DNA from 3 places in the Mesorhizobium sp. WSM4841 genome. Region 3 is predicted to be linked to each of the others. Evidence: predicted binding sites of a transcription regulator. Region 3 holds the regulator's gene; each other region holds the start of a gene.

Region 1 (10,258 bases), on a different contig from region 3:
CTGCCTGTCGCGGCAGTTAGAGGTCTTCACCTCAACCCGGGATTTGATGGCAACCCCGCGGCGCCCGTCGCCGTGGGAAAAGCGGGCGGCGAACCGCCCGCTGAAAGAGTGCTAGCGAACCACGTAGGGCAGCAGGCCGAGGAAGCGGGCGCGTTTGATCGCCTTGGCGAGCTCGCGCTGCTTCTTCTGGCTGACGGCGGTGATGCGCGACGGCACGATCTTACCGCGCTCGGAAATGTAGCGCTGCAGCAGACGTACGTCCTTGTAGTCGATCTTGGGCGCGTTGGCGCCGGAGAACGGGCAGGTCTTGCGGCGGCGGTGGAACGGGCGCCGGGTCGGGATCTGGTTGATGTCGACCATTATTCTGCACCCCCTTCAACACCTTCGCGCGGACGGCGCGGACCACGTTCTGCACCGGCGTCGCCACCGAAGCTGCGCGGCGGGCGATCGCCACGGTCGCCGCGATCGCGGTCGCCGAACGAGCGCGGGCCGCGGTCACGGTCGCCGAAGCCGCCGCGTTCCGAGCGCTCCTCGCGCTTCTGCATCATCGCCGACGGGCCTTCCTCATGCGCATCGACCTTGATGGTGAGGAAGCGTAGCACATCCTCGGACAGGCCCATCTGACGCTCCATCTCGTTGAGTGCGGCCGGCGGGCAGGTGATGTCCATCAGCGTGTAGTATGCCTTCCGGTTCTTGTTGACCCGGTAGGTGAGGGACTTCAGTCCCCAGTTCTCGACCCGGCCGACGGACCCGCCATTCGCGGAGATGACGCCCTTGTACTGTTCGACAAGCGCATCGACCTGCTGCTGCGAGAGGTCCTGCCGGGCAAGAAACACATGTTCGTAAAGAGCCATATTGTTCTATTGCCTTTCTTCGTTTCTCTCCCGGTTCCCGGCGGCAAAAGCCTCTGCAACTTCTCTGACCCGCCGATCCCTAGGGGGCGGGGAAGAAAGGAGCATGACGAGACGGTCGAGAGCGGAGACACGGGAGGCGGAAGCGCTTCTGGCTCCACACGAAGGTTTCGAAAAAACCTCCGGCCCTCCGTTCAGCCCCCAGCAAGGACCGGCAGATTGCGGGCGTCTATACAGGAATTTGGCCGCAAGGCAAGGGCGAGCCGAAAATCCGCCGCCGCGAGGGCGACATGTCGCGGCATCTTCAGCTTGTATGCGGAACGAGCTTCTTCACCGTTTCCGGGAAGAAATCGGGCGCTGCGCGGCGCTTGCCGAACATCATGTCGTATTGCAGCAGACGGAAATCGCGAATGGCCGGGTCGATTTTCTTCTTGCGCGCCCAGTCCGGCGTGGCCTCGCCCGCCGGCGTCATCAACAAATTGCGGTCGACGACGCTGTAGCGCTCGCGCATCTGGCCGAGGAAGCCGGTGTAATAGGGGTGGCTGATCCCGGCCGTGGTCAGGACATGGTAGGGCAGAAAGACTGGACTGACAGTGCCCATGTCCGCGACCGGACCGGTGCGGTTGGACCATACGATCAGCGGTGTTCGGTGATGCAGCAGCATCTGGTCGGGCGGCTCCTTGCGTGGCGCGACGTTATCCTTGAGGAAGCCGGTCTCGACATAGACAGGACCGAGCGGCGGCAGATGGTCGCCGAAGAAGGCGATGACCGTCGGTCGCCGCCGGTTCTTCGCCCATTCGACAAGGCGCTCGAGGCTCTTGTCGGCGTCGGATGCGCCTTCCGTGAAGCTCAGCAGCGAATCCTTTGCCCACTGGCTGGTCGGAGCCTGCACCTTGTGGGTCGGATTGTAGTAGCGATTCGGTTCGTAGGGTCCGTGGTTTTGCAGGCTGACGGCGAAGTAGAAGAACGGATTGTCCGTGGCGTCGGCTTCGCGGATGATCTCGTCGGTCATTGCCGCGTCCGACGCTAGCGGCCCGCGCTTTTCGAGATACGGCATGTTTTCTTCGGACTTGAAGTCATCGAAGCCGAACTCCGCATAGACCGGCGTTCGGTTCCAGAACCAGCTTGTGCCCGGATGGATGGCGCGCGTCTCATAGCCCTGGCTCTTCAGGAACGTTGCCATCGACGGCACCGGCGCGCGGACATATTGCTGGTAGGGGATGCTGCCGGCCGGCAGGAAGGCGTTGGAAAGGCCGGTCAGCGCCTCGAACTCGACATTGGCGGTCATGCCGCCGAATTCGGGCGAGAATACGTGGCCAGAGCGCAGCGCCCGCACGTTGGGAATCGGATCGGGCGTGATGGTGACGCCGGGCAGTTCGGTCGGATCCCAGAAGGATTCGCTCATGACGATGATGATATCTGGCTTCTCGGTCGGTACCGATGCCTTCACATCAGGCCTTTCGATCGCCGCGATCGCTTTGTCGGAGTAGCCGGCAGGCGCGGGGACATGGGCCATCGGCACGTTGAGCGCGAAGGCCAGTGCGAAGCCGTTGGAGGCGTAATTTTCCTTCTGGTCCCACATGATCGGGATGATTTGCAGCCGGTCGCGGGTCCACGAGAACGTCGCGTAATCCATGATCGACACGAAGAAGGCGAGCAGCGGCACGGTCAGCGTCAGCCTGGCCAGCCGCCCCTTGCGACCGAGCGCCGGTACCCGGCGGCGCCACAGCCGCCAGCCATAAACGAGCAGCGAGAGGCTGCCAACGATGCCGACCGCCAGAGCGATGGCGGTTCCCGGACGTTCGCGCACCAGAAGCGGCATCAGCGCTACGATCTGGCGTGAATAGAGGAAATCGGTCGGATAGAGCGGATCGCCGAGATAAAGCGATTTCTGATGGCCGACGAAGGCCAGCGCCAGGGTCAGCGGCGCGACGATAATCAGGCTCTGGTGGCTGCGGCCGAGCACTGCGTCGAGGCCGATCAGAATCAGCGCGAAGATGATGATGGTGGTCCAGCCCGGCTTGAAGGGCTGCAGGAAGAATGCGACGGTACCGGCAAAGTCGCCGCGCACGATCAGTTCGATCGCAAAAACCAGGATGGTGGCGGCGAGAAGGCTGACGAGGCCATAACGGATAACAGGCCATTTCCGGCCCGGCAGATAGCCGGTGGCCGGATCGCCTTCCAGAAACTGTGGCGCGGCTTTGCCAGCGCCCTTCCTAGTCCTTGCCACCTTACAATTCCCCCGACCATACACAAAAGCGTCATTGAGCTGTCATCGATATGTCACGAAAAGCTAGCGCCTGTGGCTGAAATAAGAAGAGCCAGCAAACGAATCGTGAGCGATTTTCATCATGAGTGATCGATAAAAAGCCTTTTGGAACAGGTACTCGGCCAGCAATACCGAGCCGGAGTGGCCCGGGTCGGGCCGATACCGGACTTGACTTGCCCGCCCGCCTTGCGTCACAGGCAGGAAAAAATCAGCCGGTTGGGAGCCACACATGGCCGTTGCATTCACCTTTCCGGGACAGGGCAGCCAAGCTGTCGGCATGGGCAAGGACCTCGCCGACGCCTTTCCGGAATCGCGGAAGATCTTCGAAGAGGTCGACGACGCGCTCGGCGAAAACCTGTCGAAGCTGATCTGGGAAGGGCCGGAAGAGACGCTGACGCTGACCGCCAATGCCCAGCCGGCGCTGATGGCTGTGTCACTTGCCGCGATCCGGGCGCTGGAATCGCGCGGCTTCTCGCTGAAGGACAAGGTCGCCTATGTCGCCGGCCATTCGCTCGGCGAATATTCGGCGCTTGCCGCCGCCGGTTTCGTTTCGGTCGCCGATGCCGCCCGGCTCTTGCGTATCCGCGGCAATGCCATGCAGGCGGCAGTGCCGGCCGGCGAGGGCGCCATGGCGGCGATCATCGGGCTGGAACAGGCCGATGTCGAAGACGCCTGCGCTGAAGCGGCCAAAGGTTCAGCCAAAGATTCAGTTTGCCAGATTGCCAACGACAATGGCGGTGGCCAACTGGTGATCTCCGGCGCCAGGGCGGCGGTCGAACTGGCGGCGAGGCTGTGCACGGATAAAGGCGCCAAGCGGGCGCTGATGCTGCAGGTCTCGGCACCTTTCCATTCGGCGCTTATGGCACCGGCGGCCAAGGTCATGCGCAATGCGCTGGCCGAGGTCACGAAGAACGCGCCGTTGGTGGCCGTAGTCTCTAACGTGTCGGTCACCCCGTCCAGCGATCCGGACGCAATCGCCCGCCGCCTGGTCGAACAGGTGACCGGCCGCGTGCGCTGGCGCGAAACGGTGGAGTGGTTCGGCGCAAATGGCATTGCGACACTTTACGAGGTGGGCGCCGGCAAGGTGCTGTCGGGACTGGCGCGGCGCATCAACCGCGATATCGCCACCGGCGCTGTCGGCACGGCGGCGGGTGTCGAGGCGGCGCTGGCGGCGCTCGCATAACCGCCGAGATTTGACCCCACCCGTGTAGGGTGTTCTCTTAGATCAGGAGACAAGACATGTTCGAATTGACCGGCCGCAAGGCGCTCGTCACAGGCGCATCGGGAGGCATCGGCGAGGCTATCGCCAGGGTGCTGCATGCGCAGGGCGCCGTTGTCGGCCTGCACGGCACCCGCGTCGAAAAGCTGGAGACGCTGGCGGCCGAGCTCGGCGAGCGGGTCAAGCTGTTCCCGGCGAACCTTTCCAATCGCGACGAGGTCAAGGCGCTCGGCCAGCAGGTCGAGGCCGATCTCGAAGGCGTCGACATTCTCGTCAACAATGCCGGCATCACCAAGGACGGTCTGTTCGTACGCATGGCGGACGCCGACTGGGATACGGTGCTCGAAGTCAATCTGACCGCCGTGTTCCGGCTGACCCGCGAACTGACCCATCCGATGATGCGGCGCCGGCATGGCCGCATCATCAACATCACCTCTGTGGTTGGCGTCACCGGCAATCCCGGCCAGACCAATTACTGCGCCTCCAAGGCCGGCATGATCGGCTTTTCCAAGTCGCTGGCGCAGGAGATCGCCACCCGCAACATCACCGTCAACTGCGTCGCTCCGGGCTTCATCGAATCGGCGATGACCGACAAGCTCAACGACAAGCAGAAAGAGGCGATCATGGCAGCGATCCCGACACGGCGCATGGGCACCAGCGCCGAAGTCGCTTCCGCCGTCGCCTACCTCGCTTCCAACGAAGCTGCCTATGTCACCGGCCAGACCATTCACGTGAATGGCGGCATGGCGATGATTTGACAGTTGCGGGAAAACACCCCTTTTCGCCTTGGACCCAGGCCGATTTTCGTGTAATGCGGCCCGCAACCCGGCGGTTCGGGCAAAAACCGGCCCGGTGCTGTTGCGTTTCCGGCCGGACCATCTTTCAGCTTGATTAGCGGCATTCTGCCCGCTAACGAAGACAGACAAACAAAAGACGAGGATGCCCAAATGAGTGACACCGCAGAGCGCGTCAAGAAGATCGTTATCGAGCACCTTGGCGTCGATGCCGACAAGGTGACGGAGCAGGCGAGCTTCATCGATGATCTGGGCGCGGACAGTCTCGACACGGTCGAACTCGTCATGGCGTTCGAAGAAGAATTCGGCGTCGAGATCCCGGACGATGCGGCCGAAACCATCCTGACTGTTGGCGATGCGGTGAAGTACATCGATAAGGCTTCTGCCTGACGCTATTTGCAGTCATCACCGAGGAGGACCTGCGATGAGGCGTGTCGTCGTCACGGGCCTTGGGCTGCTTTCGCCCTTCGGCGTAGGCTTCGAGCATGGCTGGAAGGAGCTTCTTACCGGCCGCAGCGCAGCCAAGCGCATCACCGAGTTCGAGGTGGAGGATCTTGCCTGTAAGGTCGCCCACGTCATTCCGCGCGGTAATGGTGAGGACGCCACCTTCAATCCCGAGGCCGTTCTCGAGCCGAAGGAACTGCGCAAGATCGGCGACTTCATCCTCTACGGGCTCGCGGCCGCCGACGAGGCGCTGAAGGATTCGGGGTGGGCACCGAAGACGCATGAGGAACAGTGCGCCACCGGCGTGCTGATCGGCTCCGGCATCGGCGGCATCGAAGGCATCGCCGAGAACGCGTTGATCCTGAAGGAGCGCGGACCGCGCCGCATCAGCCCGTTCTTCATCCCCGGCCAGATCATCAATCTCGTCTCCGGCCAGGTTTCGATCCGGCATGGGCTGAGAGGCCCCAACCACGCCGTCGTCACCGCTTGCTCCACCGGCGCGCATGCCATCGGCGACGCCGCTCGGCTGATCATGTGGGGCGATGCCGACGTGATGGTCGCGGGCGGCACCGAGGCGCCGGTGACGCGGCTGTCGATCGCCGGTTTCGCAGCCTGCCGTGCGCTGTCCACCGACCGCAACGACGCTCCGGAAACGGCCTCGCGTCCCTATGACCGCGACCGCGACGGCTTCGTCATGGGCGAAGGCGCCGGCGTCGTCATTTTGGAGGAACTGGAACACGCCAAGGCACGCGGCGCCAAGATCTATGCCGAGGTCACCGGTTACGGCCTGACCGGCGATGCCTATCACATCACCGCGCCGGCCGAAGATGGCGACGGCGCCTTCCGCTGCATGGTTGCGGCGCTGAACCGGGCCAAGCTGACGCCCGCAGACGTCGACTACATCAACGCGCACGGCACCTCGACCATGGCCGACACGATCGAGCTCGGCGCCGTCGAGCGGCTGGTAGGCAATGCCGCGTCGAAAATATCGATGTCGTCGACCAAGTCGTCGATAGGCCATCTCCTGGGTGCGGCGGGCGCCGCCGAGGCGATCTTTTCGATCCTCGCCATTCGCGACAACATCGCGCCGGCCACCATCAATCTCGACAACCCGGAGCGCGAAACGGCGATCGACCTGGTGCCGCACAAGCCGCGCGCCCGCCAGGTCGACGTGGCGCTGTCCAATTCCTTCGGCTTCGGCGGCACCAACGCCTCGCTGGTCTTCCAGCGCTACAATGGCTGACCGGTCCGCCGACCGGCACGGTCTATGCGTGCCGTCAATTTTGCCATATTCGCCCCTACTGTGCCCAAGGGGATTCGTTGCACGATCAAACGGTAGGGCGCCATGAGCACAAATTCGGCGGACAATGGGGAATTCGGGCAACGGTCCGCACCGTCGGGTCCGATCATGCCGAAGACGGCCAGCGAAGCATTGCGGCCTGAAGCCGGCACGCCGCCGCCCAAGCGCTCGCGCGCCTCGCGCAGCCAGTTCGTCGTGTTTATGAACTTCGTCATCTCCTTGGTGATGCTGTTGGTTCTGGCGGCCGGTTTTGCATTGTATTTCGGCAAGCAGGAATTCAACGAGCCCGGCCCGTCGGCCAATGCCGACACCTTCCTGGTCAAGCCGAACACCGGCGTCCAGGAAATTGCAGAGCAGCTCGAGCGGCGCGGACTGATCAGCGACGCGCGCATCTTCCGCCTTGGCGTGCGTGCCTTTGGCAATGATTCGGAACTGAAGGCCGGCGAATACGAGATCAAGCCGCAGGCCTCCATGCGCGACATCATGGAGTTGCTGAAGAGCGGCAAGTCGGTGATGTATTCGCTGACCGTCCCCGAGGGACTGACGGTCGAGCAGGCGCTGCAGCGCATCGCCGATCAGGCAGCGCTCGACGGCGATATGCCGGCGACCATTCCACCCGAGGGCAGCCTTGCCACCGACACGCTGCGTTTCACCCGCGGCGCGACACGCCAGCAGATGGTCGAGAAGCTTTTGGCGGATCAGAAGAAGCTGGTCGAGGATGTCTGGCAGCGGCGCGCCCCCGATCTGCCTCTGGCCAATGTCGACGACTTCGTCATCCTGGCTTCGATCGTCGAGAAGGAGACGGGCAAGGGCGACGAACGCTCACGGGTCGCCGCCGTCTTCCTCAACCGGCTGGCCAAGGGCATGCGGCTGCAGTCCGATCCGACCATTATCTACGGTCTGTTCGGCGGCAAGGGCAAACCCGCCGACCGCCCGATCTACCAGTCGGACATCAAGAAGCCGACGCCCTACAACACCTATCTGATCAATGGCCTGCCGCCGACGCCGATCGCCAATCCCGGCCGTGCGGCGCTGGAGGCGGTAGCCAACCCGTCGAAGACCGACGACCTCTATTTCGTCGCCGACGGCACCGGCGGTCACGTCTTTGCCGCGACGCTCGCCGAGCACAATGAGAACGTCGCCCGTTACCGGGCGCTGCAGAAGAAGCTGGCCGACGAATCCGCCAAGGCCGGTGCTGCCAAGGCCGACGCCGCCAAGGTGGAAGGTCAGACCGATGCGCCGGTTGACGGCGGCGATGGCGATGCGGGAGCGGCGCCGCAGTAGCGCCGGACGGTTCTGGGATCGTCCCTCCGATTCGTTGACGGCAGCGGACGTGCTGATTTTGAGATCAGGAGCGTCTGCGTCCGATCCGGCGCGAAGAGGCGCTCCGGCATTTTGAAGCCGCGCATGATCTGGCCCGGAACCGCTTCCGGGATCATGCGCCAGGGGGAAGCAAGGGCATTATGAATTTGCAGAGCATGACCGGTTTTGCGCGGGCCGTCGCCGAACATGACGGCACGTCGATCGCCTGGGAGGTCAAGTCGGTCAACGGCAAGAGCGTCGAGGTCAGGCTGCGGCTGCCGCAGGGCCTCGAGCGACTGGAGCCGGCCGTCAGGCAGACGGTGCAAAAGCGCTTTGCGCGCGGCAATTTCCAGGCAACGCTGACCGTCGGCCGCGCCGCCGGCCAGCAGGCGCAGCCAGTGGTCAACGAGGTCTTCCTTAGGGATCTGGCACGGCTGGCCAAGCGGCTGCAGGAGCAGTTCGGCGCAGCGCCTGCGACAGCCGACGGGCTGCTTTCGCTACGCGGCGTGCTCGACATCCCCGAAACCACCGAAACCGAAGAGGCGCGGGCGGTGCTCGACAGCGCAATTCTCTCGGCGCTCGAAGTGGCGCTGGGCGGGCTGGAGCAGGCACGCCAGGGCGAGGGCGCCGCCCTGCGCTCGCTACTGTCCGGCCATATCGACGCTATCGAGGCGCTGACGCTGCGCGCCGAGGCCGATCCGTCGCGCGAGCCGGCGGTGATCCGCGAACGGATTGCCGAGCAGGTTCGGCTGCTGATGGATGCCTCCGCCAATCTCGACGCCAGCCGGTTGCATATGGAAGCGGCGTTCCTGGCCACCAAGGCCGACATCCGCGAGGAGATCGATCGGCTGAAGACGCATGTGGCGTCCGGCCGGGTGCTGCTGGCAGGCGGCGGCGCCATCGGCCGCAAGCTCGATTTTCTGGCACAGGAATTCAACCGCGAATCGAATACGCTGTGTTCGAAGTCGAACGCCGCTGGTGTCACCGCCATAGGGCTGGAGCTGAAGGCGGTGGTCGACCAGTTTCGCGAACAGGTCCAGAATCTGGAGTAACCCTGATGGTTGCCAAGGAGCCTATGGTTGCCAGGGATTTGGGTTCCCGCATTCGCCGCCGGGGTCTGATGCTCGTGCTGTCGTCGCCGTCCGGCGCCGGCAAGTCGACGATCGCGCGCAATCTTCTGGAGAGCGATTCCAGTCTCGAACTGTCGGTCTCCGTCACCACGCGGCCACGCCGCGGCAGCGAGATCGAGGGCGTCCACTATCATTTCCGCACCGTGCGCGAGTTCGAGCGGCTGCGCGATTCAGACGAACTGCTCGAATGGGCCGAAGTGCATGGCAATTGCTATGCGACGCCGCGTGAACCGGCCGAACTGGCGCTGGCACAGGGCCGCGACATGCTGTTCGACATCGACTGGCAGGGCGCCCAGCAGCTCAAGGAGAAGATGCGCTCCGACATCGTCTCGATTTTCATCCTGCCGCCCTCGATGAAAGAATTGAAGGCGCGGCTGAAGCGCCGCGCCGAGGACCAGGAATCGGTGATCGAGACGCGTCTGAAGAACGCCCGCAACGAGATCGAGCACTGGAAGGAATATGATTTCGTCATCATCAACGACGATCTCGACCGTGCCTTCGCCGAAGTGCGCGGCATCGTCACCGCCGAGCGGCTCAGACGCGATCGCCGGCCCGGCCTGTTCGATTTCGTCTCGGGGTTGCTCGACGAGAAGACGGACTAGGGGCCGGCGCAATCACACCGCGTTGGTCAGTCGCACGAATTCCTCGACGCTCAAGGTTTCCGCCCGCCGCGTCGGATCGATGCCGGCGCGGCTGAGCAGGGCTTCGCCGCCGAGGCTCTTGACGCTCTGCCGCAGCATTTTGCGGCGCTGGCCGAAGGCCGCTTCGGTGACGCGGCTGAGCTTCTTGACCTCGGCGGGCAGGGGACTCGCCCGCGGCACCAGATGCACCACCGACGACACAACCGTGGGCGGCGGCGTGAACGCTTGCGGCGGCACGTCGAAAGCGATTTTTGCCTCCGTCCGCCAGCCTGCCAGCACGCCCAGCCGGCCATAGGCATCGCTGCCGG
Region 2 (10,258 bases), on a different contig from region 3:
GTTGTGGAAGACCGCCCGGCGCCAGGCACTCCGCCCTCTGGCTGGGCATTGGTCGCGGTCAGTCATGTCGGCATCTGCGGCACCGACTATCACATCTTCGAGGGCAAGCATCCGTTCCTCGCCTATCCCCGTATCATGGGCCACGAGGTTTCCGGCACTGTGATCGAGGCCGGCGAAGGCGTCGATCTGGCCGTCGGCGAACCGGTGATCATCAACCCCTATCTCGCTTGCGGCAAATGCATCGCCTGCCGCCAGGGCAAGCCGAATTGCTGCGTCAGGATCGAAGTGCTCGGCGTCCACCGCGACGGCGCCATGTGCGAACGGATCCTGGTGCCGGCGCAAAATCTCTATCCGGCAGAAGGCCTGTCGCTGGCCGATGCCGCCGCCGTCGAATTCCTGGCGATCGGGGCGCACGCCGTGCGCCGCTCGCTGGCTGATCCCGGCGCGCGCACGCTGGTCATCGGCGCAGGGCCGATCGGCCTCGGCACGGCGCTATTTGCCCGTATCGCCGGTCTCGACGTGACGCTGCTCGACATGAGCGCGGAAAGGCTGGGCTTCGCCGCAAGCGAACTCGGCTTCGCCACCCTCGACGGTTCGCGGCAGTCTGCGACCGATCTGGTGCGCAAGGCGACCGGCGGCGAAGGTTTTGGCGTGATTTTCGATGCCACCGGCAACACCAAGTCCGTCCAGTCGGCCTTCGCCCATGTCGCGCATGGCGGGACGCTGGTCCTGGTCAGCGTCGTCAAGGACGACATCATCTTTTCCGATCCTGAATTCCACAAGCGCGAGATGACGCTCATCGGCAGCCGCAACGCGCTGCGCGTCGACTTCGATCATGTCGCCGCTTCGATCCGCGATGGTGCTGTACCGCTGGCAAAGCTCGTCACCCATCGCACGACGCTTGGCGACACACCGCGCGACCTCGCCCGCTGGGCGCATGAGAAATCCGGCCTGATCAAGGCCGTCATCCAGGTCGGATAAGACCAGACCTAAAGCGCCGATATCTTGAGCTCGACCCGCTCAGCCGGGAACCGCGTTTCGGCGAACTGGATCGGCTGGCCGTCCGGGGTAACGTTGACTGCGACCGTAACCAGCACGATGGCGCCGGGCTGCAGATCGAGATCGGCAAGGTCGGCGGCGTCCGCGTGGCGGGCCGACAACACCGTCGATTGCCTGAGATAGTCACCGATGCCGAAACGCTGGAATGAGGCGGTCACCGATCCGGTTTCGGCCATGGCGGCATCGATGCCGGCGAAGCGTCCCGCATCAAACCAGCCGGTGGCACGCGAGACCGGTTGCCCATCGGCTTCGCCGCGTGTCTCGAGGCGTATGACAGTCGAACCCTTGGCGAGCCCCAGCCCTTCGGCGACGCGCCGGCTGGCCGGCTCGACCGCCGATTCGAGCAGCACGCTGCGACGCTCCGACGCCTGCCCTTGCAAGCCCTCCGAAAACCGGGTGCGCGCGCCGATCGGATAGGACAGGCGCTTGCGCGACAACACAAAAGTCCCGCGCCCCTGTTCGGCCCTGAGCACGCCATCCTGCACCAGTGCGGCGATGGCGCTGCGCACCGTATGGCGGTTGACGCCATAGCGCTCGGCCAGTGCAACTTCCGGTGGCAACGCGGCATTCTCGGCAAAGTCGCCGACGGCGATCGAATGCATGATCTGCTCGGCGATCTGCCGCCACAGCGAGACGCCGCTGCGCCGCTCCAAGCTGCTGGCCATCTGCTGACCGATCATCTCTTTGCCCCGAGCTTTTGCGCCGTGTCATCCATCCGTCATGGACAGGCTTTAGAGAATAGGTATAATTTGTATAATTGTCTACATCATTATACAAATTCGAATGAGAAGGAACGGCGGCCATGCGAGAACAGGAAGCGCGCGATCAGCAGCTTGAGCGCAAGGCCATCATGGCGACGCTGGCGCAATCGACCGGCGACGATATCGTCCGCCTCTGGAACGAAGCCGGCCTGCCTTCGCAAGCGGAACTCCTGCGCGGACCCGAAACCGGCCTGGTCACCGTGCGTGGCCGCATCGGCGGCGGCGGCGCGCCGTTCAACGTCGGCGAGGCGACGGTCACCCGCGCCACCGTCCGGCTCGCATCCGGACAGGTCGGCCACTGCTACGCGCTCGGCCGTGACAAGCAGAAAGCAAAACTGGCGGCGATCGCCGACGCGCTCTGGCAAGATCCCACCCGCCGTAACGAGATCGAGACCAAACTCATTGCACCGCTGCAGGCCGCACTGGCCAGCGGACGCGAGCGGCGGCGCGCCGAGACGGCGGCAACGAAGGTCGATTTCTTCACCATGGTACGCGGAGAAGACTGATGGACATCGCAACGCAAGCGATCGAGGGCGGCTTTGCCGATCCGGTGTTCGACGCCCAGACAGTGTTCCGCGCCGTGATGGATGCGATGGCGCGGCCGGGCACCCTGCAGCCCCTGCCGGTCTTTGCCCGCCCGCCGGCGCCGCTGTCGGTCACCGCGGGTGCTATCGCGCTGGCACTGTGCGACAACGACACGCCGCTCTGGCTCGACCTCGTTTTGCAGGCCCCAGCGACGGTGAAATCCTGGCTCGGCTTCCACACCGGCGCGCCACTGGCCAACACGCCAGCCGATGCGCATTTCGCGCTGATCGCCACGCCGGCCGAGATGATGGCGCTCGACGGCTTTTCGCAAGGCACCCAGGACTATCCCGACCGCTCGACGACGCTGATTCTGCAGGTGAGCGATCTCGTTTCAGGCGCCCCTCTGCTGGTCGAAGGTCCCGGCATCGAAAGAACCGCGACAATCGCGCCGGCGCAAATGCCGCGCCACTTCGTCGAACAGTGGAAGCAGAACAACCAGCGTTTTCCCCGTGGTGTCGACATTATCCTCGCCACCCCGGAAGGCGTTGCCTGCCTGCCGCGCACGACGCGCATCAAGACGATGGAGGCGTGATATGTATGTCGCGGTAAAAGGCGGTGAAGCGGCCATTGCCAACGCCCACGCCCTGCTCGCCGACCGCCGCCGCGGCGACCGTTCGGTGCCGGCGCTTCGCCTCGACCAGATCGTCGAGCAACTGGCGCTCGGCGTCGACCGGGTGATGAGCGAAGGTTCGCTCTACGACCGCGAATTGGCGGCGCTGGCCATCGTTCAGGCGCGCGGCGACGTGATCGAGGCGATCTTCCTGGTTCGCGCCTATCGCACCACGCTGCCGCGCTTCGGCTACACCAGGGCGATCGACACCGGCGCGATGCTGGTGGAGCGGCGCGTGTCGGCGACCTACAAGGATCTTCCTGGCGGCCAGGTCCTCGGCCCGACCTTCGACTACACCCACCGGCTGCTCGATCCCGAACTCGCCGCCGGCGGCGACGTCGCCGAGCCGCTGCAGCGTGCCAGCGACGCGGACGCCATGCCGCGCGTCTCCGCCATCCTCGCCCGCGAAGGCCTGATCGAGCCTGATGGCGACATGCCGCAGGACCATATCCCCGGCGACATCACCCGCGAGCCGCTGGAATTTCCGATGGCGCGCGACATCCGCCTGCAGGCGCTGTCACGCGGCGACGAGGGTTTTTTGCTGGCGCTCGGCTATTCCACCCAGCGCGGCTATGCCCGCAACCATCCGTTCGTCGGCGAGGTTCGCATCGGCGAGGTCGAGCTGGAACTCGACGTGCCGGAGCTGCCATTCGCCGTACCGCTCGGTTCTGCGCGTGTCACCGAGTGCCAGATGGTCAACCAGTTCAAGGGCTCGGCCAAGGCGCCGCCGCAATTCACCCGCGGCTACGGCCTCGTCTTCGGCCAGAGCGAGCGCAAGGCGATGGCCATGGCGCTATGCGACCGCGCGCTTCGTGCAACCGAATTCGGCGAAGACGTCGTCGCCGCGGCCCAGGACGAGGAGTTCGTCATCTCGCACTCCGACAATGTCCAGGCGACCGGCTTCGTCGAGCACCTCAAGCTGCCGCACTATGTCGACTTCCAGGCCGAGCTCGATCTGGTGCGCCGCATGCGCGCCGAGCATGACGCCCGCGAGAACGGCGGCAAGATGGAAGAAAAAAGGGAGGCCGCGGAATGACCGCACAACCGACCGATATCGCCACCTACAACTTCGCCTATCTCGACGAGCAGACCAAGCGGATGATCCGCCGCGCGATCCTCAAGGGCATCGCCATTCCCGGTTATCAGGTGCCGTTCGCCTCGCGCGAAATGCCGATGCCCTATGGCTGGGGCACCGGCGGCGTCCAGGTCACCGCCTCGATCATCGGCCCCGACGATGTGCTGAAGGTCATCGACCAGGGCGCCGACGACACCACCAATGCCGTCTCGATCCGCGCCTTCTTCAGGAAGGTCGCCAATGTCGCCGTCACCACCGAGACGGCCAAGGCGACCATCATCCAGACCCGTCACCGCATTCCCGAACATCCGCTGACATCGGGCCAGGTGCTGGTCTATCAGGTGCCGATCCCCGAGCCGCTGCGCTTCCTCGAACCGCGCGAGACGGAAACGCGGAAAATGCATGCGCTGGAGGAATACGGCCTCATGCATGTAAAACTCTACGAAGACATCGCCAGGCACGGCCGCATCGCCACCACCTACGCCTACCCGGTCAAGGTCGAGGGTCGCTATGTGATGGATCCGTCGCCGACGCCGAAGTTCGATAACCCGAAAATGCACCGTTCACCGGCTCTGCAGCTGTTTGGCGCTGGCCGCGAAAAGCGCATCTACGCGCTGCCGCCTTTCACCGAGGTAGTCAGCCTCGACTTCGAGGACCATCCGTTCGAGGTGCAGACCTTCGACCAGCCCTGCGCACTGTGCGCGGCCGAGAACGTCTATCTCGACGAGGTCATCCTCGACGACCATGGTGGCCACATGTTCGTCTGCTCCGATACCGACCATTGCGAGAAGCGGCGCGAGCAAGGCCATCGCGGCCACCTCGCGCCTGAAACCCCTCTTGCCCTGGAAAAAACGGAGCCGGCGCAATGAGCGACGAACCGCTGCTGCGCGTTTCAGCGCTGTCAAAATTCTACGGCTCGCGCATTGGTTGCGAGAACGTCAGCTTCGACCTTTGGCCGGGCGAGGTGCTGGCAGTGGTCGGCGAATCCGGATCCGGCAAGACGACGCTGCTCAACTGCCTGTCGACCAAATTGCTGCCGAGCTCCGGCACAGCCAGCTATCGCATGCGCGACGGCCAGTTCCGCGAGCTTTACCGCATGAGCGAGGCCGAGCGCCGCTTCCTGATGCGCACCGACTGGGGTTTTGTCCACCAGAACCCTGCCGACGGGCTGCGCATGACGGTGTCGGCCGGCGCCAATGTCGGCGAGCGGCTGATGGCGGTAGGTGATCGCCACTATGGCAAAATCCGCGCTACCGCCGTCGACTGGCTGTCGCGCGTAGAGATCGACGAGGACCGTATCGACGACGAACCGCGGGCCTTTTCCGGCGGCATGCGCCAGCGCCTGCAGATCGCCCGCAACCTCGTCACCGGGCCGCGGCTGGTGTTCATGGACGAGCCGACCGGCGGCCTCGACGTTTCCGTGCAGGCGCGCCTGCTCGACCTGTTGCGCGGCCTGGTCACCGATCTCGGCCTGGCTGCCATCGTCGTCACCCACGACCTTGCGGTGGCGCGTCTGCTGTCGCAACGCATGATGGTGATGAAGGACGGCCGCGTCGTCGAAAGCGGCCTAACCGACCGCGTGCTCGACGACCCGCGCGCGCCCTACACCCAGCTTCTCGTTTCTTCCATACTGCAGGTGTGATCATGGCAACCCCGCTCGTCGTCGCCGATGTCGCCAAGAGCTTCACCATGCATCTGCGCGACGGCATCAGACTGCCTGTCGTCGCCGGCGTGTCGTTCTCGATCAGGAGCGGCGAATGCGCCGTGCTCGGCGGCCCCTCCGGCGCCGGCAAGAGCTCGATCCTGAAGATGCTCTACGGCAACTATGCCGTCGATGCAGGCCAGATCATCGTCCAGCACGAGGACGGGCTCATCGATCTGGCGACGGCCAGCCCACGCACCGTGCTTGCCGTGCGCCGCCTCACGATCGGCTATGTCAGCCAGTTCCTGCGCACAGTGCCGCGCGTCTCGGCGCTGGATGTCGTCGCCGAACCGCTGGTCGAGCGCGGCGAGGACCGTGAGGTCGCGCGCAGCAAGGCGCGCGCCTTGCTGGCGCAGCTCAACCTGCCGGAAAAGCTCTGGATGCTGCCGCCGGCGACCTTTTCCGGCGGCGAGCAGCAGCGCGTCAACATCGCGCGCGGCTTCATCACCGAGCACCCGATCCTGCTGCTCGACGAGCCGACAGCCTCGCTCGACGCCAGCAACCGCGACGTGGTGATTGCGCTGATCGCGGCCAAGAAGGCGGCCGGCGTCGCCCTGCTTGGCATCTTCCACGATCACGACGTGCGCGAGGCAGTGGCCGACCGCGTCATCGACGTGACCGCTTTTGCCGCCGGGAAAATCGCCGCATGACCAGAAAACTGTCGGAAACGCCGCTGGTCCACGAAACGGCGGAAGTCGACAACTCGACGCTCGGCCGCTGGACCGAGATCGCCGAACGCTGCCGGCTTTCGGAAAGTACGCTCGGTGACTATTCCTACATGATGCAGGACTGCAGCGCCTGGTGCGCGACGATCGGCAAATTCGCCAACATCGCCGCCAGTGTGCGCATCAACGCCACCAACCATCCGACCTGGCGGCCGACGCTGCACCATTTCACCTATCGCGCCTCTGACTATTGGGACGACGCCGAGCACGAGAGCGAATTCTTTGCGCAGCGCCGCGCCAAACGGGCCACCATCGGCCACGACACCTGGCTTGGCCACGGCTCGACCATCCTGCCCGGCGTCAGCGTCGGCGATGGTGCGACGGTCGGCGCCGGCGCCGTGGTGTCGAAGGACGTCGCGCCCTACACCATCGTCGGCGGCGTGCCGGCCAAACCGATCCGCGAACGCTTCGACCGCCGCACGGCGGAACGCTATCAGGCACTTGCCTGGTGGGATTGGGACCACGCCCGCCTGCGCGCCGCACTCGACGATTTTCGCGGGCTTTCGGCGGAAGCGTTTCTGGAAAAATACGGCAGCTAGTGAATGGTGAATGGTCAATAGTGAATGGCGGCTGGGAAGCCGGTCTTGTCACCATTCACCATTCACCATTCACCGATCGAACCGCGGCCGCCGGCTCGCCTCCTTCAGCCTGTGGACGGTAACAAAACTGACATCAATCCGACACCGCGGTTTCACGCGGCTGCGCTAGCGAAGGTTAACAGACCTTCAACTGCGACTGGACTGGAACCCGCTCTATGCCAGCAACCTCAGCGCCAGCAACCTCAGCCACGCTCGAGATCCGCGGCGTCACCCGCCGGTTTGGCAGGAACACCGCCGTCAGCAATGTCGACATCTCGATCCCGCACGGTCAGATGGTCGGCATCATCGGCCGCTCGGGTGCCGGCAAGTCGACGCTTTTGCGCATGATCAACCGCCTCATCGATCCCAGCCAGGGCTCGATTTTCTTTGACGGCGCCGAAGTCTCCAGCCTGCGCGGTTCGCTGCTCAGGCGCTGGCAGCGCGATTGCGCCATGATCTTTCAGCAATTCAACCTGGTGCCGCGTCTCGACGTGCTGACCAATGTCCTGCTCGGCCGGCTCAATCACCGCTCGACCCTTGTCAATCTGCTCGGTGTCTTCTCCCGCGAGGAACGGGCCGAGGCGATCGCGGCGCTCGAGCGTCTCGACATCGCCCGCACGGCGCTGCAACCGGCCGGCACGTTGTCCGGCGGCCAGCAGCAGCGCGTTGCGATTGCCCGCGCCATGATGCAGCAGCCGAAAGTCATCCTCGCCGACGAGCCGATCGCCTCGCTCGACCCGCTCAACGCCAAAGTGGTGATGGATTCGCTGCAGGACATCAATCTGCGCGAGGGCCTCACCGTCGTCACCAATCTGCACACGCTGGATACCGCGCGCACCTATTGCAACCGCATCATCGGCATGGCCGCGGGCAAGGTCGTGTTCGACGGCCCACCCGAAGAGCTCAACCGCGAGGCTGTGCGCATGGTCTACGGCGCCGACAGCAATGGCGGCGAAATCTCCGAGGCCATCACCTCGACCAGCGTCACCATCAAGCAAAAAATCGCCGCATCCACCGGACCGCTCGAGCCCGCATTTCCAGGCTACTAGTTCCATGATCCCGGAAAGTGGATACCGGTATACGAAAGGTCATGGACAACCGAAGAGCACCTGGATCGCCAGCCCGCGTCAAGGGCGCTGTCAAAATTCGAACGCTGCCGGCGCGATGCCGGAACCAACAGGAGAGACGCGAAATGTTTAGAAAGATAATCTTCGGTGCCGTTTCCATCCTCGCCATGGCGGTGGGCACGGTCCAGGCACAGGACCTGAAGGAGTTCCGCGTCGGCATTCTGGGCGGCGAGAACGAAGCCGACCGTCTGCGCAATTACCAGTGCTTCGCCGACCACATCAAAGAAGTCCTCGGCGTCGAGAAAGTTTCGCTGTTCCCGGCCGCCGATTACGACGGCGTCATCCAGGGCCTGCTCGGCGGCACGCTTGACTTTGCCGAACTGGGCGCTTCCGGCTACGCCAAGATCTATCTCGAAAACAAGGACGCGGTTCAGCCGATCCTGACGACGGTCCAGACCGACGGTTCGACCGGCTACCATTCGGTCATGGTTGCCCGTGCTGATTCCGGCATCAAGACGCTCGCCGACATGAAGGGCAAGAAACTCGGTTTCGCCGATCCCGATTCGACTTCTGGTTACCTGATTCCGGTCACTTCACTGCCCAAGGACATCGGCATGGACGTGAAGAGCTATTTCGCGTCGACCGGTTTCGGCGGCGGCCATGAACAGCTTGTCCTTGAAGTCCTGAAGGGTACGTTCGATGCCGGCACCACCTGGGCCTCCGGCGTCGGCGACTTCAAGGACGGCTACAGCTCGGGCAATCTGCGCAAGATGGTAGACAAGGGCGTCCTCAAGATGGATGACCTCGTCGAATTGTGGCAGTCGCCGCTGATCCCGAACGGCCCGCTGGTCGTGCGTACGTTGATCGACGTCGGCGCCAAGCAGAAGATCACCGACTTCCTGACCAAGCTTCCGGAAACCGATCCGGCCTGTTTCTCGGCGATACAAGGCGGCGATTACAAGGGCTATTCGCCGGTTACCCCGGAATTCTATCAGGCAATCATCGACGCCCGTAAGGCGAAGATCGGCTCGTAAAGCAAGCTGCCAAAACGCCGCCGGGGCCATGAGCCGCCGGCGGCGTTGCCGCATCAGGGGCCGGGGATCTATCGATGAGTGCGACCGACGTTTACCGCGCGCCTGCCCTTTCCCCGGAGGGAGCCACCGTCGAGCGGCACTGGCGCGACCTCGCCGCTCGCCGGCGCCTTTACACGATCGGAGGCCTGGTTTTCCTATTTCTTGCACTCTCTGGCTCGCTCTGGTTCGCCAACGAAACCAACGCCGGAAAGTTCTTCGACCGCCTTCCCTACGTCGCCGACTTTTTCACCGAGCTGAAGCCGCGCGACTGGTTCGACCCGGTGCGCGCGCTGTTCGACCTGCCGTCCCCTTATGACGATGGCAGCCTCAAGTTCGACTACCCCGAAGGCCGGGTCTACCTGACCCAAAGCATCTACATTCCGGAATATTTCCACCGGATGATCGAGACGCTGAACATCGCCCTGTTTTCGACGCTCGTAGGCTCTACATTCGGTTTCCTGCTCTGCTTCCTCGCCGCGAGCAATATCACGGCCAACCGCTGGCTCCGTTTCGCCACGCGTCGCTTCCTTGAAATCGTCCGCGCCTTTCCGGAAATTGTTATTGCCGGCTTCTTTCTCGCGATTTTCTCGCTTGGACCCATTCCGGCGATCATTGCGGTCAGCATCCATACCGTCGGCGCGCTCGGAAAAATGTTCTTCGAAGTGGTCGAGAATGCCGACATGAAGCCTGAAGAAGGTCTGCGCGCCGTTGGCGCCAACTGGGTGGAGCGGGTGTGGTTCGGCATCGTGCCCCAGGTCCTGCCCAACTTCATGAGCTATTTCCTGCTCCGCTTCGAGATCAATGTGCGCGCTTCGACCATTCTCGGCGCCGTCGGCGCCGGCGGCATCGGTGAATCGCTGCGTCTTTCGATCGGCCGAGGCCATGAGGCCAAGACCATCGCCATCGTCTTCCTGCTGTTCTGCACGATTGTCGCCGTCGACCAGTTTTCGGCATGGCTGAGACATCGTCTTGTCGGCCGGCAGGCGTTCGCATATGGGCGCGGAGAGTAAGCGAATGAACGCC
Region 3 (10,258 bases):
TTGCGCGCCGTGCCGCCGTCGATCCGCGAGGCGGCGCTCGGCATCGGAGCGTCCAAGGTCCAGACCGTATTCCATCACGTCCTGCCGCTGGCGATGCCGGGTATCATGACCGGCACCATCCTCGGAATGGCGCATGCGCTGGGCGAAACCGCGCCGTTGCTGATGATCGGCATGGTCGCCTTCATCGTCGACATTCCCGGCGGCTTCACCGATCCCGCGACGATCCTGCCGGTGCAGATATTCATGTGGGCGGATTTCCCGGAAGCTGGATTCCAGCAGAAGACTTCGGCGGCGATTTTGATTTTGCTGCTGTTTTTGGTCATCATGAACGCCATCGCGGTGATACTGCGCAGGCGCTTCGAGCGGCGCTGGTAAGGAGTAGAGGATATGAACATCATGACGGAAGCCGGCGTCGAACAGAAACTGAGCAGCGGAACCAATGCCCCTTCGATCAAGATGAAGGGCGAAAAGGTCTCTGTTCATTACGGCGAGAAGCGAGCTCTGTTCGATGTGGATATCGATGTCCGCGAGAACCAGGTGACGGCGTTGATCGGCCCATCGGGCTGTGGCAAGTCAACATTCTTGCGGTGCCTGAACCGAATGAACGACACGATCGATATCGCGCGGGTGAGCGGCAAGATCACGCTCGACGGTGAGGATGTCTACGACCCGAAAATCGATGTCGTCGAGCTGCGAGCTCGCGTCGGCATGGTGTTCCAGAAGCCGAACCCGTTTCCGAAGTCGATCTATGAAAACGTCGCCTACGGTCCGCGCATTCACGGCCTGGCCAGGAGCAAGGCCGAGTTGGACGGCATCGTTGAATCGAGCCTGAAGAAGGCCGGCCTGTTCAACGAGGTCAAGGATCGCCTGCTCGAGTCGGGCACCGGTCTCTCCGGCGGACAGCAGCAGCGCCTGTGCATCGCGCGCGCCATCGCCGTATCGCCGGAAGTGATCCTGATGGACGAGCCCTGTTCGGCGCTCGATCCGATCGCCACCGCCCGCGTCGAGGAACTGATTGACGAACTGCGCCAGAACTACACGATCGTCATCGTCACCCATTCGATGCAGCAGGCAGCGCGCGTGTCGCAACGCACGGCGATGTTCCATCTCGGCTATCTGGTCGAGGAGGGCGCGACCGACAAGATGTTCACCAACCCCGACGACAAGCGCACCCAGGACTACATCACCGGCCGATTCGGCTGAGCGGTCCGGCGGCGAATTTCGAACACGAGGACAGTATCATGGGTGAACACACCGTCGCATCCTTCGACGAGGAACTGGAGCACATCGACAGGCTGATCCGCGATATGGACGAGCTCGCCGCCGCGATGGTCGCAGCCTCGATCCGCGCATTGCTTGCATCAGACAATGCGATGGCGCAGCGCGTCGTCTCGGACGACGCCATCATGGATGCGCGGCAGCGCGAACTCGACGATAGTGCGATCACGCTGATCGCCAAGCGGCAGCCGATGGCGCAAGATCTGCGCGCCGTGGTTGGCGCAATCCGCATGGCCGGCGATCTCGAGCGCATCGGCGACCTGGCCAAGAACATAGCCAAGCGGGTCAGCGCAGTCGGGCAGAGCGCCACGCCGCGTAATCTCTCGCACGGTATCGACGCGATGGCGGATCTCGTTCTTGTGCAGCTCCGCGGCGTGGTCGAGCACTATGTGTCGCGCAACGCCGGCGCGTTGAAAGAACTGCGCGCCGCCGACGAGAAGATCGACGTGAAATACACGGCGGTTTTTCGCGAACTCCTGACCTACATGATGGAGGATCCGCGCAACATCACCGCTTGCACGCATCTTCTGTTCTGCGCCAAGAATCTCGAGCGTATCGGCGATCACGTCACCAACATCGCCGAAAACGCCTACTATGTCGTGACCGGGCAGCAATTGCCGGCGGATCGCCCGAAGCTCGACGAAACGACGATGTCGGCGCCGGCGACATGACGGGGGTGACCGGTCGATGATCGCGCCACGCATTATGGTGGTGGAGGACGAAGAGCCGCTGGGCGTCCTCCTCCGCTACAATCTGGAATCCGAAGGCTATCAGGTCGAGGTGGTGACGCGCGGCGACGAGGCCGAAATCCGGCTGCAGGAAAACGTGCCCGATCTTCTGGTGCTCGACTGGATGGTGCCGGCGGTTTCCGGCATCGAGCTTTGCCGACGCCTTCGGATGCGCCCCGAAACCGAGCGGCTGCCGATCATCATGCTGACCGCACGCGGCGAGGAGAGCGACCGGGTGCGCGGCCTCTCGACAGGGGCCGACGACTACCTGGTCAAGCCGTTCTCGACACCGGAATTCATGGCCAGGATCAAGGCGCTGCTGCGCCGCGCCAAGCCCGAAGTGCTGTCCAGCGTGCTGAAGGTCGGCGACATCATGCTCGATCGCGAATCGCACAGGGTCTATCGCAAGAAGAGCGAGATCCGGCTCGGGCCGACCGAATTCCGGCTGCTCGAATTCATGATGCGGCACCCAGGTCGGGTCTTCTCGCGCAGCCAGTTGCTCGATAATGTCTGGGGCGAGACGATCTACATCGACGAGCGCACGGTGGACGTCCATGTCGGCCGGTTGCGCAAGGCGGTCAACAATGGTCGCATGCCCGATGTCATCCGCACCATCCGCGGTGCGGGCTATGCGATCAGGGAAGACTAGCTGATATTCAGGTGATGCCGGCCTGCGACCGGCGATTTCCTGCGCTTCCGGTACGTACCCAAAAGTACGCTCCGTTCCGGTTCTCGGAACTCGCCCAGTCTGGTCGCTTCGCGCCCGTCTTCGACTCCGGCGCGGCCTGACCTGAATCTCAACACATCCCCAAGTCGCATTCCGCCTTTGTTCCTTGCCTTCGGACTCACGCCACGTCCTTCCTGATCGTGCCGGACTTCCCTTGCGCGCCCGGCGCGAAAATCTCCTGGTCGACGAAGCTCAGCGCTCGCAAGGCGCAGCCTTCGCGGATCAGCGGCAGCTCGTTCGTCTCGGTGTCGAAGGAAATCGAACCCGAATGCTGGCCGCCGGCGGTCTGGGCGATGGCCTCGCGCAGGGCCGGCTCGATCAGGTCGAAGGCGGCAGCGCTGGCGCCGACCATGGCGACCGGCGCCGGATCGATCAGCGCGAACAGGCTGCCAAGCCCGAAGCCGAGCGCTTCGCCGGCCTTGCGGTAGGCTTCGCGCTCCGGTCCGTCCGTCTGGCGCGCCCGGGCCGCCAGTGCCCGCATCTCGGCGTCGCTGACATCGGCGACCGGCTCTGCGTTCTCGCTCAATTGCCTTGCGTTGCGCCAGATGGCGTAGTTGCCGGCATAGGCCTCGACGCAGCCGCGCCGCCCGCAGCGGCAAAGCGCGCCGCCCGGCCGATGAATCATGTGGCCGAATTCGCCGCCCGAGGAATGGGTGCCGGTGAACAGTTCGCCCTTCAGCACCAGCCCCATACCGATGCCGTGCGAGAGCAGGATGGCGATGAAATCGTCGCGGTAGCGATCCGGGTCGCGCCAGCGCAGCGCCACGGCCATCATGTTGCAGTCGTTCTCCATGATGGCCGGGATGCCGAACTCGCGTTCCAGAATGTCGGCGAAGGCGATGTTCGTCTGCGGCGTGATCGGCGACCACAACATGGCGCGCGCATGCGAATCGGTGATGCCCTGGATCGCCAGCGCGATGCGGGCGACGCTTTGGACGTCGAGGTCGGGGTCTTCGATCCGGCGCCGCACGATGGCGACACATTCGTCGATCAGCTCGTCGCGCGACATGGTCAGCGTGTCCAGCCGGCGCTGTTCCTCGGCGACCACCTGTCCGGCATAATCGATGACAGCGACCGACAGGAAATTCAGCGACAACACGACCGCCAATACGGCAGCGGCTTCCGGATTGAGGCTGAGGCCGACCTGCGGTCGGCCGCGTTTCATCGAAACGGTCTCGCTCGCCTTGCTCTCGGTCAGGATGCCTTCCTGGATCAGGTCTGAAGAGATCGCCGATATGGTCGAATGACTGAGGCCGGTGGTTGCGGCGATCTCGGTCCGCGACGGCTGGCCGGCCCGGCGTACCGCAGAAATCACCATCGCCCGGTTACGCCGGCGCAAATCGTCATGACGGATTCCAACCGACATTCTTTTGCTTCCTCCCTATTGCCGCGGCCGCTCATGAATCGGAAGCCGTCGGTAATGTCCGACAAATAGTGGCAGAAGCAGCAGGCCCTGTCATTATTTATTCCGAGTCTCGAAATAAGTCGGCAGGGACATCAAAATCCATCGGAATTGATGTTGACAGCGCTTCGCGGTTGGACCAGTATTTTTTCGAGGCTCGAAAAAATAGGGGGCCTTTGTGCCGGCCTTCGGGCCAGTTGGTCGCGCCGTACGCGGCGCAGGGAGGATATCATGAAGAGATTCGCAGCCGCCATTCTGGCGGGGGTCGCCATGTCGCTGACGCTCGCGTCGGTCGCACAGGCCAAGGACAAGGTCATTGGCGTTTCGTGGTCGAATTTCCAGGAAGAGCGTTGGAAGACCGACGAAGCCGCCATGAAGTCGGCGATCGAGGCCGCCGGCGACAAGTATATTTCCGCCGATGCACAGTCCAATCCCGGCAAGCAGCTGACCGATGTCGAGAGCCTGATCTCGCAGGGCGCCAACGCGCTGATCATCCTTGCGCAGGATGCCTCGGCCATCGGGCCGGCGGTGCAGAAGGCGCTGGACGAAGGCATTCCGGTCGTCGGCTATGACCGGCTGATCGAGAACAAGGACGTGTTCTATCTGACCTTCGACAACCAGGAAGTCGGCCGCATGCAGGCCCGCGAAGTGTTCAAGGTGGCGCCGGAAGGCAATTACGTCTTCATCAAGGGCTCGGGCGCCGATCCGAATGCCGATTTTCTGTTCGCCGGCTCCATGGAAGTGCTCAAGGACGCGATCGACAGCGGCAAGATCAAGAATGTCGGCGAGGCCTATACGGACGGCTGGCTTCCCGCCAACGCTCAGAAGAACATGGAACAGTTCCTGACCGCCAACGACAACAAGGTCGATGCCGTGGTTGCTGCCAATGACGGCACCGCTGGTGGCGTCGTCGCGGCGCTGACGGCGCAAGGCTTGGCCGGATCCGTCCCGGTGTCGGGCCAGGACGGCGACCATGCCGCGCTGAACCGTATCGCGCTCGGCACGCAGACCGTATCAGTATGGAAAGACGCGCGCGAGCTCGGCAAGAACGCTGCCGAGATCGCCTCGCAGCTGGCCGACGGCAAGCAGATGACAGACATTGCGGGCGTCAAGGACTTCGCCACGCCGGGCGGCAATGTCGTCCAGTCGCTGTTCCTGACGCCGATTGCCATCACCAAGGACAATCTCAACGTCGTCATCGACGCCGGCTGGATCAAGAAGGAAGAGGTCTGCGCCGGCGTGGCAGCGGGCACCGTCCCGGTCTGCAACTGATCCGGCCTTCGCAAGAAGCCTGAAACGCCGCGGCTTCACGCCGCGGCGTTTTTTCAGAAAGAATTGTTTTTCCGCTTCTCGCGGCTAACTTCCAAGCTGCTTCCGGCATCCGCGGCAGACGGCAACCCGGTGGGAGGACATCATGACCGACACGACTTCCAACACGCCGGCCGCCGATACAGCTGCCGATCGGGCGCGTGAATCCGAGCTCAGCTCCGTTGGCCGCTTCCTCAAGGCAACCGAGCTCGATATACGCATGCTCGGCATGGTCGGCGCGCTGCTGGTCATCTGGGTTGGAATCCACATCCTGTCGGGCGGGCTCTTCCTTACGCCGCGCAATCTCTGGAACCTGTCGGTGCAGACCTCCTCGGTCGCGATCATGGCGACCGGCATGGTGCTGGTCATCGTGATGCGCAACATCGATCTTTCGGTCGGCTCCGTCGAAGGTGTGATCGGCATGGTGATGGGCGTCGCGCAGGCCGAATTCCTCATCCAGGTCATGGGCTTCCAGCTTGGAAATCCCTGGATCTGGATCATCGCACTGGCTGCCGGCGTAGCGCTCGGCCTCATGATCGGCGCGCTCCAGGGCTTCATCGTCGCCTATCTCGAGGTTCCGGCCTTCATCGTGACGCTGGGCGGCCTGCTGATCTGGCGCGGCATGGCGTGGCTGATGACGAGCGGGCGCACCGTCGCGCCGCTCGACGCCACATTCCAGCTCATGGGTGGCGGGCCGCGTGGCTCGATCGGGGCAACCGCAAGCTGGATCGTCGGCATTCTCGCCTGTGTGGCCGTCGCCTTGATGCTGCTCAACGGCCGGTCACAGCGCAAGCGGTTCAAGTTCCCGCTGCGGCCAGTCTGGGCGGAGAGCTTGCTTGGTGTTGTCGCCTGCGCCGCCATCCTTGGCGCCGTCTGGATCGCCAATTCCTACCCCTGGCCGATCGGCATCGTTCGCCAGTACGCTCAGCGGACCGGCATCACCGTTCCCGAAGGCGGCCTGTTCATCGCCCACGGCATCGCCATACCGGTGCTGATCGCGGTCGCTGTCGGCATCGTCATGACCTTCATCACCAGGCGCACCCGTTTCGGCCGCTATGTCTTTGCCATCGGCGGCAATCCGGAAGCGGCGGAACTCGCCGGCATCAACACGCGCTGGGTGACCATGAAGGTGTTCATGATCATGGGCGTGCTGGCCGCGATCAGCGCGGCGATTGCGTCGGCCCGTCTCAATGCGTCGACCAATGCGCTGGGTACGCTGGACGAGTTGCTGGTCATCGCGGCTGCGGTCATTGGCGGTACGTCGCTGGCCGGCGGCTCCGGCACGGTGCTCGGCGCGATGCTGGGCGCACTTCTGATGCAGTCGCTGCAGTCCGGCATGGTGTTGCTCGGCATCGATTCACCGCTTCAGAGCGTCGTCGTCGGCGCCGTCCTGGTCGTCGCCGTCTGGCTCGACACCGTCTACCGCAAGCGGGTCTGAGCATGATCCCGAGCCGAAGCGCCGCGTCAGCGAAAATTGGACGCCGGTTTCGACGAGACCGTGCTCAAGCAAAAACCATAGGGAGGAACGATCATGGCTGACACAACTGCGCCCACGCCACTGATCGATATGCGCAACATTTCGATTGCCTTTGGCGGCATTCGTGCTGTCGACGATGCGTCGATCGACCTTTTCCCGGGCGAGGTCGTGGCACTGCTTGGCCACAACGGCGCCGGCAAGTCGACGCTGATCAAGATCCTGTCCGGCGCCTACAAGCGCGATTCGGGCCAGATCTTCGTCAATGGCGAAGAGGCTTCGATCTCCAATCCGCGCGACGCCAAGAAATACGGCATCGAGACGATCTACCAGACGCTGGCGCTCGCCGACAATGTCGACGCCGCCGCCAATCTCTTCCTCGGCCGCGAGCTGATGACCGGCTGGGGCACGCTCGACGACGGCGCCATGGAGGCCGAGGCGCGCAAGGTGATGGGCAGGCTCAATCCCCGTTTCCAGCGCTTCAAGGAGCCGGTGGTCAAGCTTTCGGGCGGCCAGCGGCAGTCGGTGGCAATCGCGCGCGCCATCCTGTTCAACGCCCGAATCCTGATCATGGATGAGCCGACGGCGGCATTGGGACCGCAGGAAACGGCGCAGGTCGGCGAACTGGTCATGCAGCTCAAGGCCGACGGCATCGGCATCTTCCTGATCAGCCACGACATCCACGATGTGTTCGAGCTTGCCGACCGCGTCTGCGTGATGAAGAATGGTCGGGTCGTCGGCACGGCGCGCACCAGCGACGTGACCCAGGACGAGGTGCTCGGCATGATCATTTTGGGCAAGTGCCCGCCCGGTGCCATTCCGGGCCCAGGTGCACTGAAGATCGCCGCCTGAAGCGTCAAATACCTGTCATGTGATATGCCAGTCGTCATGATGGTTTGGCCGCGCCATTGTGTTGCCACGGGGACTTGCCCATAAGATGGGGAACCATGGGCCGCAGCAGCAACTTGAAGAAGTTCTTCCCGATCGTCGCTTTCATCGCCGTCGCGCTGATCAGCCTGACGATGGCGGGATTCGCCTATTTCGCCACGCAGGAAGCAGCGCGCATCAAGTTCGAGGCGACGGCGGACGACGCGCTCAACCGGATCGACAGCCGCATCGACCTGCATCTGTCGCTGCTGCGATCGACCCATGCGCTGTTCGAGGCGCGCAATGGCGGCATTTCGCGGGGCGAGTTCAAGGCGTTCTTCGAAGCGCTTGGTATCAACGACAATTTTACCGGCCTGCGCGGTGTCGGCTTTCTCCGGCTGGTGAGAGCCGGCGACGAGGCAGCCGTCGAGCGTGCCATCCTGCACGACTATGGCGCCAGCGATGCGATCTATCCGGCTACGACAACGCTGCCATGGCGTACGCCCATCACGCTGTTCGAGCCGCTGGATCCTTCCAATCAATCCAGCATCGGCTACGACATGTTCACCGAACCGGTGCGGCGCGAGGCGATCGAAAGGGCGATGGCCGACAACCAGCAGCACGCGAGCGGGCGCGTGCAGCTGGGCCAGGAAACAGGTGCTGCGCAGACCTTCACCGGCTTCCTGGTCTTCGTGCGGCTCAACGTCGAAACCGCCCAGGACGGCATCGATGCGTCCAGATCCTCGACATCAGGCTTTCTTTATGCGGCCTTCCGCGCCCGCGATCTGTTCCAGACCGCGCTCAGCCGAACGCCGCTGCTGCCGGTGAACATCGAAATCTATGACGGCAAGGTGGATGCCGACCATCTTTTGTTCCAGTCGGAAACGCCGCCGGCGTCGAGCTTCGGTGACAGGCTGGTGGTTTCTCGCGAGATCACCATCGCCGGACGTCCATGGACCGTCCTGTTCAGACCGACAAGCGCATTCTCGCAACCCTCCTCGCGCGCCATTCCGGTGATGCTCGGCCTGTTCGGGCTGCTGCTTGCGGGAACCATCGCGCTGGTGGCCCGCTATCAGGAGCGGGCCTATGACGCGGTCTCGCTGCTTCATGAAACGACGGAAAAAAGCCTGCTCGAAAAAGACCTGATGCTGCAGGAGATGAAGCACCGCATCAAGAACTCGATCACGCGGGTGCTGGCGATCGCGCGCCAGACGGCGTCGCACGCCACCGACGTCCATGAGTTCTCGTCCTCTTTTTCGGCCCGGCTGCAAGCTATGGCGGCTTCCCAGGACATGCTGACGCGCTCGCGCTGGCAGAAGGCCGATCTCGGCGATCTCTTGCGCATCGAACTTGGCCAGGTGTTCGGCAAGGAGCTTCCCGAGGGGATATTGTCGGGGCCAGAGGTGTTGCTCGACGAGACGACGACGCAAGCGCTCGGCCTGACCTTTCATGAACTGGCAACGAACGCGCTGAAATATGGCGAAACCGGCAATTCGGTCAATGCTAGAACGGGCGAGTGGTCACTCAAGGTCGACTGGTCGGTCGAGGGCCGCAGGAGCGACCGGACGCTGGTCCTCAACTGGCGCGAAGCCGGCCAGAAGAAGCTCGAACCACCTGTCAAAACCGGTTTTGGCACCAAGCTGATCGATCTGAACGTCACGCGCGAATTGCGCGGTACGATCAATCGCGATTTTCACGATGGCGGGTTGAGCGTGGAAATCAGGATTCCACTGTCGGACTGAAACGCTGCCGCAAACCGACCGTTTTCGAAGGCGCAAGTAAACAGAGACCGGCTCGTCCGGTCTCCGCTTCTATTGCTTCATGCGTTTGAAACGGATCAACAGCGAGCCGTAAACAGACGGCCACGGTTGTCGCGGTACTGGCAATAGCCATTGCGCAGGTTGCGCACCAGCAGGCCGGTACCGGCACCGATGGCTGCGCCGACGAGCGCACCCTTGCCGCCATCAATCAGGCCGCCGGCCAGAGCGCCGACACCGGCGCCGACGGCGACATCCTTCTCAGTGGTGCTGCAACCGCTGACTGCGATCACGGCAACCATGGCAATAATCATCTTCCGCATAGGGTCACTCCTCGCCTTTTTGTCCTCACTTGTAGCTCTACCCGTCATGTATCATGCGAAAAAGCGTTTTGCCTGCTCGATTTCATTGTTGGCTAAGGGAATCTTTTTCGGGGCGCGCGCCGTTCGAGGCAACCTCAAGATTGGAAATCTCCACGGACGCGTCGAGCGTGCCGTCCGGACGCACATTCCAGACGATCTGGTCGTAATCATCCTCAAGTGCCGGATCGACGGAAAGGCATTTGGCAATTATGCGCGGAGCCTGACCCTGCAAATCGCTCAAGGCAAAGGGCCGCGCGGCGGTGCATTCCTGAGCGATTTCGAAAACGCTCACCGATACGGGCAGTTCGCGACACTCGGTCATCGCGTTCGAACAGCCAATGACCAGCAACACGGC

What was found. The regulator PhoB, encoded in region 3, activates phosphate uptake and scavenging genes when phosphate is short. The targets are predictions, from matches to a motif close to TGTCATNNANCTGTCAT.
Region 1: AC0L14_RS17340 (LTA synthase family protein) is a predicted target of PhoB. The motif match lies at 3,111-3,127, and genes of this name have one in related genera.
Region 2: phnC (phosphonate ABC transporter ATP-binding protein) is a predicted target of PhoB. The motif match lies at 7,185-7,201, and genes of this name have one in related genera.

What each region holds. Positions count from the first base shown of each region.
Region 1 is NZ_JBVVQC010000013.1:63,471-73,728, reverse strand. Features, by position in the region: gene rpsR (30S ribosomal protein S18) at 112-360, opposite strand; gene rpsF (30S ribosomal protein S6) at 360-854, opposite strand; gene AC0L14_RS17340 (LTA synthase family protein) at 1,156-3,081, opposite strand; gene fabD (ACP S-malonyltransferase) at 3,350-4,303, shown strand; gene fabG (3-oxoacyl-[acyl-carrier-protein] reductase) at 4,360-5,097, shown strand; gene AC0L14_RS17325 (acyl carrier protein) at 5,287-5,523, shown strand; gene fabF (beta-ketoacyl-ACP synthase II) at 5,558-6,820, shown strand; gene mltG (endolytic transglycosylase MltG) at 6,923-8,161, shown strand; gene AC0L14_RS17310 (YicC/YloC family endoribonuclease) at 8,341-9,231, shown strand; gene gmk (guanylate kinase) at 9,237-9,911, shown strand; gene rsmA (16S rRNA (adenine(1518)-N(6)/adenine(1519)-N(6))-dimethyltransferase RsmA) at 9,924-10,258, opposite strand, start outside.
Region 2 is NZ_JBVVQC010000014.1:84,948-95,205, reverse strand. Features, by position in the region: gene AC0L14_RS18320 (zinc-binding alcohol dehydrogenase family protein) at 1-981, shown strand, start outside; gene phnF (phosphonate metabolism transcriptional regulator PhnF) at 990-1,739, opposite strand; gene phnG (phosphonate C-P lyase system protein PhnG) at 1,862-2,326, shown strand; gene phnH (phosphonate C-P lyase system protein PhnH) at 2,326-2,937, shown strand; gene AC0L14_RS18300 (carbon-phosphorus lyase complex subunit) at 2,939-4,051, shown strand; gene AC0L14_RS18295 (alpha-D-ribose 1-methylphosphonate 5-phosphate C-P-lyase PhnJ) at 4,048-4,959, shown strand; gene phnK (phosphonate C-P lyase system protein PhnK) at 4,956-5,732, shown strand; gene phnL (phosphonate C-P lyase system protein PhnL) at 5,735-6,442, shown strand; gene AC0L14_RS18280 (DapH/DapD/GlmU-related protein) at 6,439-7,056, shown strand; gene phnC (phosphonate ABC transporter ATP-binding protein) at 7,272-8,144, shown strand; gene phnD (phosphonate ABC transporter substrate-binding protein) at 8,288-9,196, shown strand; gene phnE (phosphonate ABC transporter, permease protein PhnE) at 9,271-10,245, shown strand; gene phnE (phosphonate ABC transporter, permease protein PhnE) at 10,250-10,258, shown strand, end outside.
Region 3 is NZ_JBVVQC010000009.1:85,951-96,208, reverse strand. Features, by position in the region: gene pstA (phosphate ABC transporter permease PstA) at 1-375, shown strand, start outside; gene pstB (phosphate ABC transporter ATP-binding protein PstB) at 388-1,203, shown strand; gene phoU (phosphate signaling complex protein PhoU) at 1,242-1,949, shown strand; gene phoB (phosphate regulon transcriptional regulator PhoB) at 1,966-2,655, shown strand; gene AC0L14_RS13370 (ROK family protein) at 2,852-4,099, opposite strand; gene xylF (D-xylose ABC transporter substrate-binding protein) at 4,367-5,407, shown strand; gene AC0L14_RS13360 (sugar ABC transporter permease) at 5,550-6,881, shown strand; gene AC0L14_RS13355 (ATP-binding cassette domain-containing protein) at 6,975-7,769, shown strand; gene AC0L14_RS13350 (CHASE domain-containing protein) at 7,883-9,526, shown strand; gene AC0L14_RS13345 (YMGG-like glycine zipper-containing protein) at 9,622-9,864, opposite strand; gene AC0L14_RS13340 (hypothetical protein) at 9,947-10,258, opposite strand, start outside.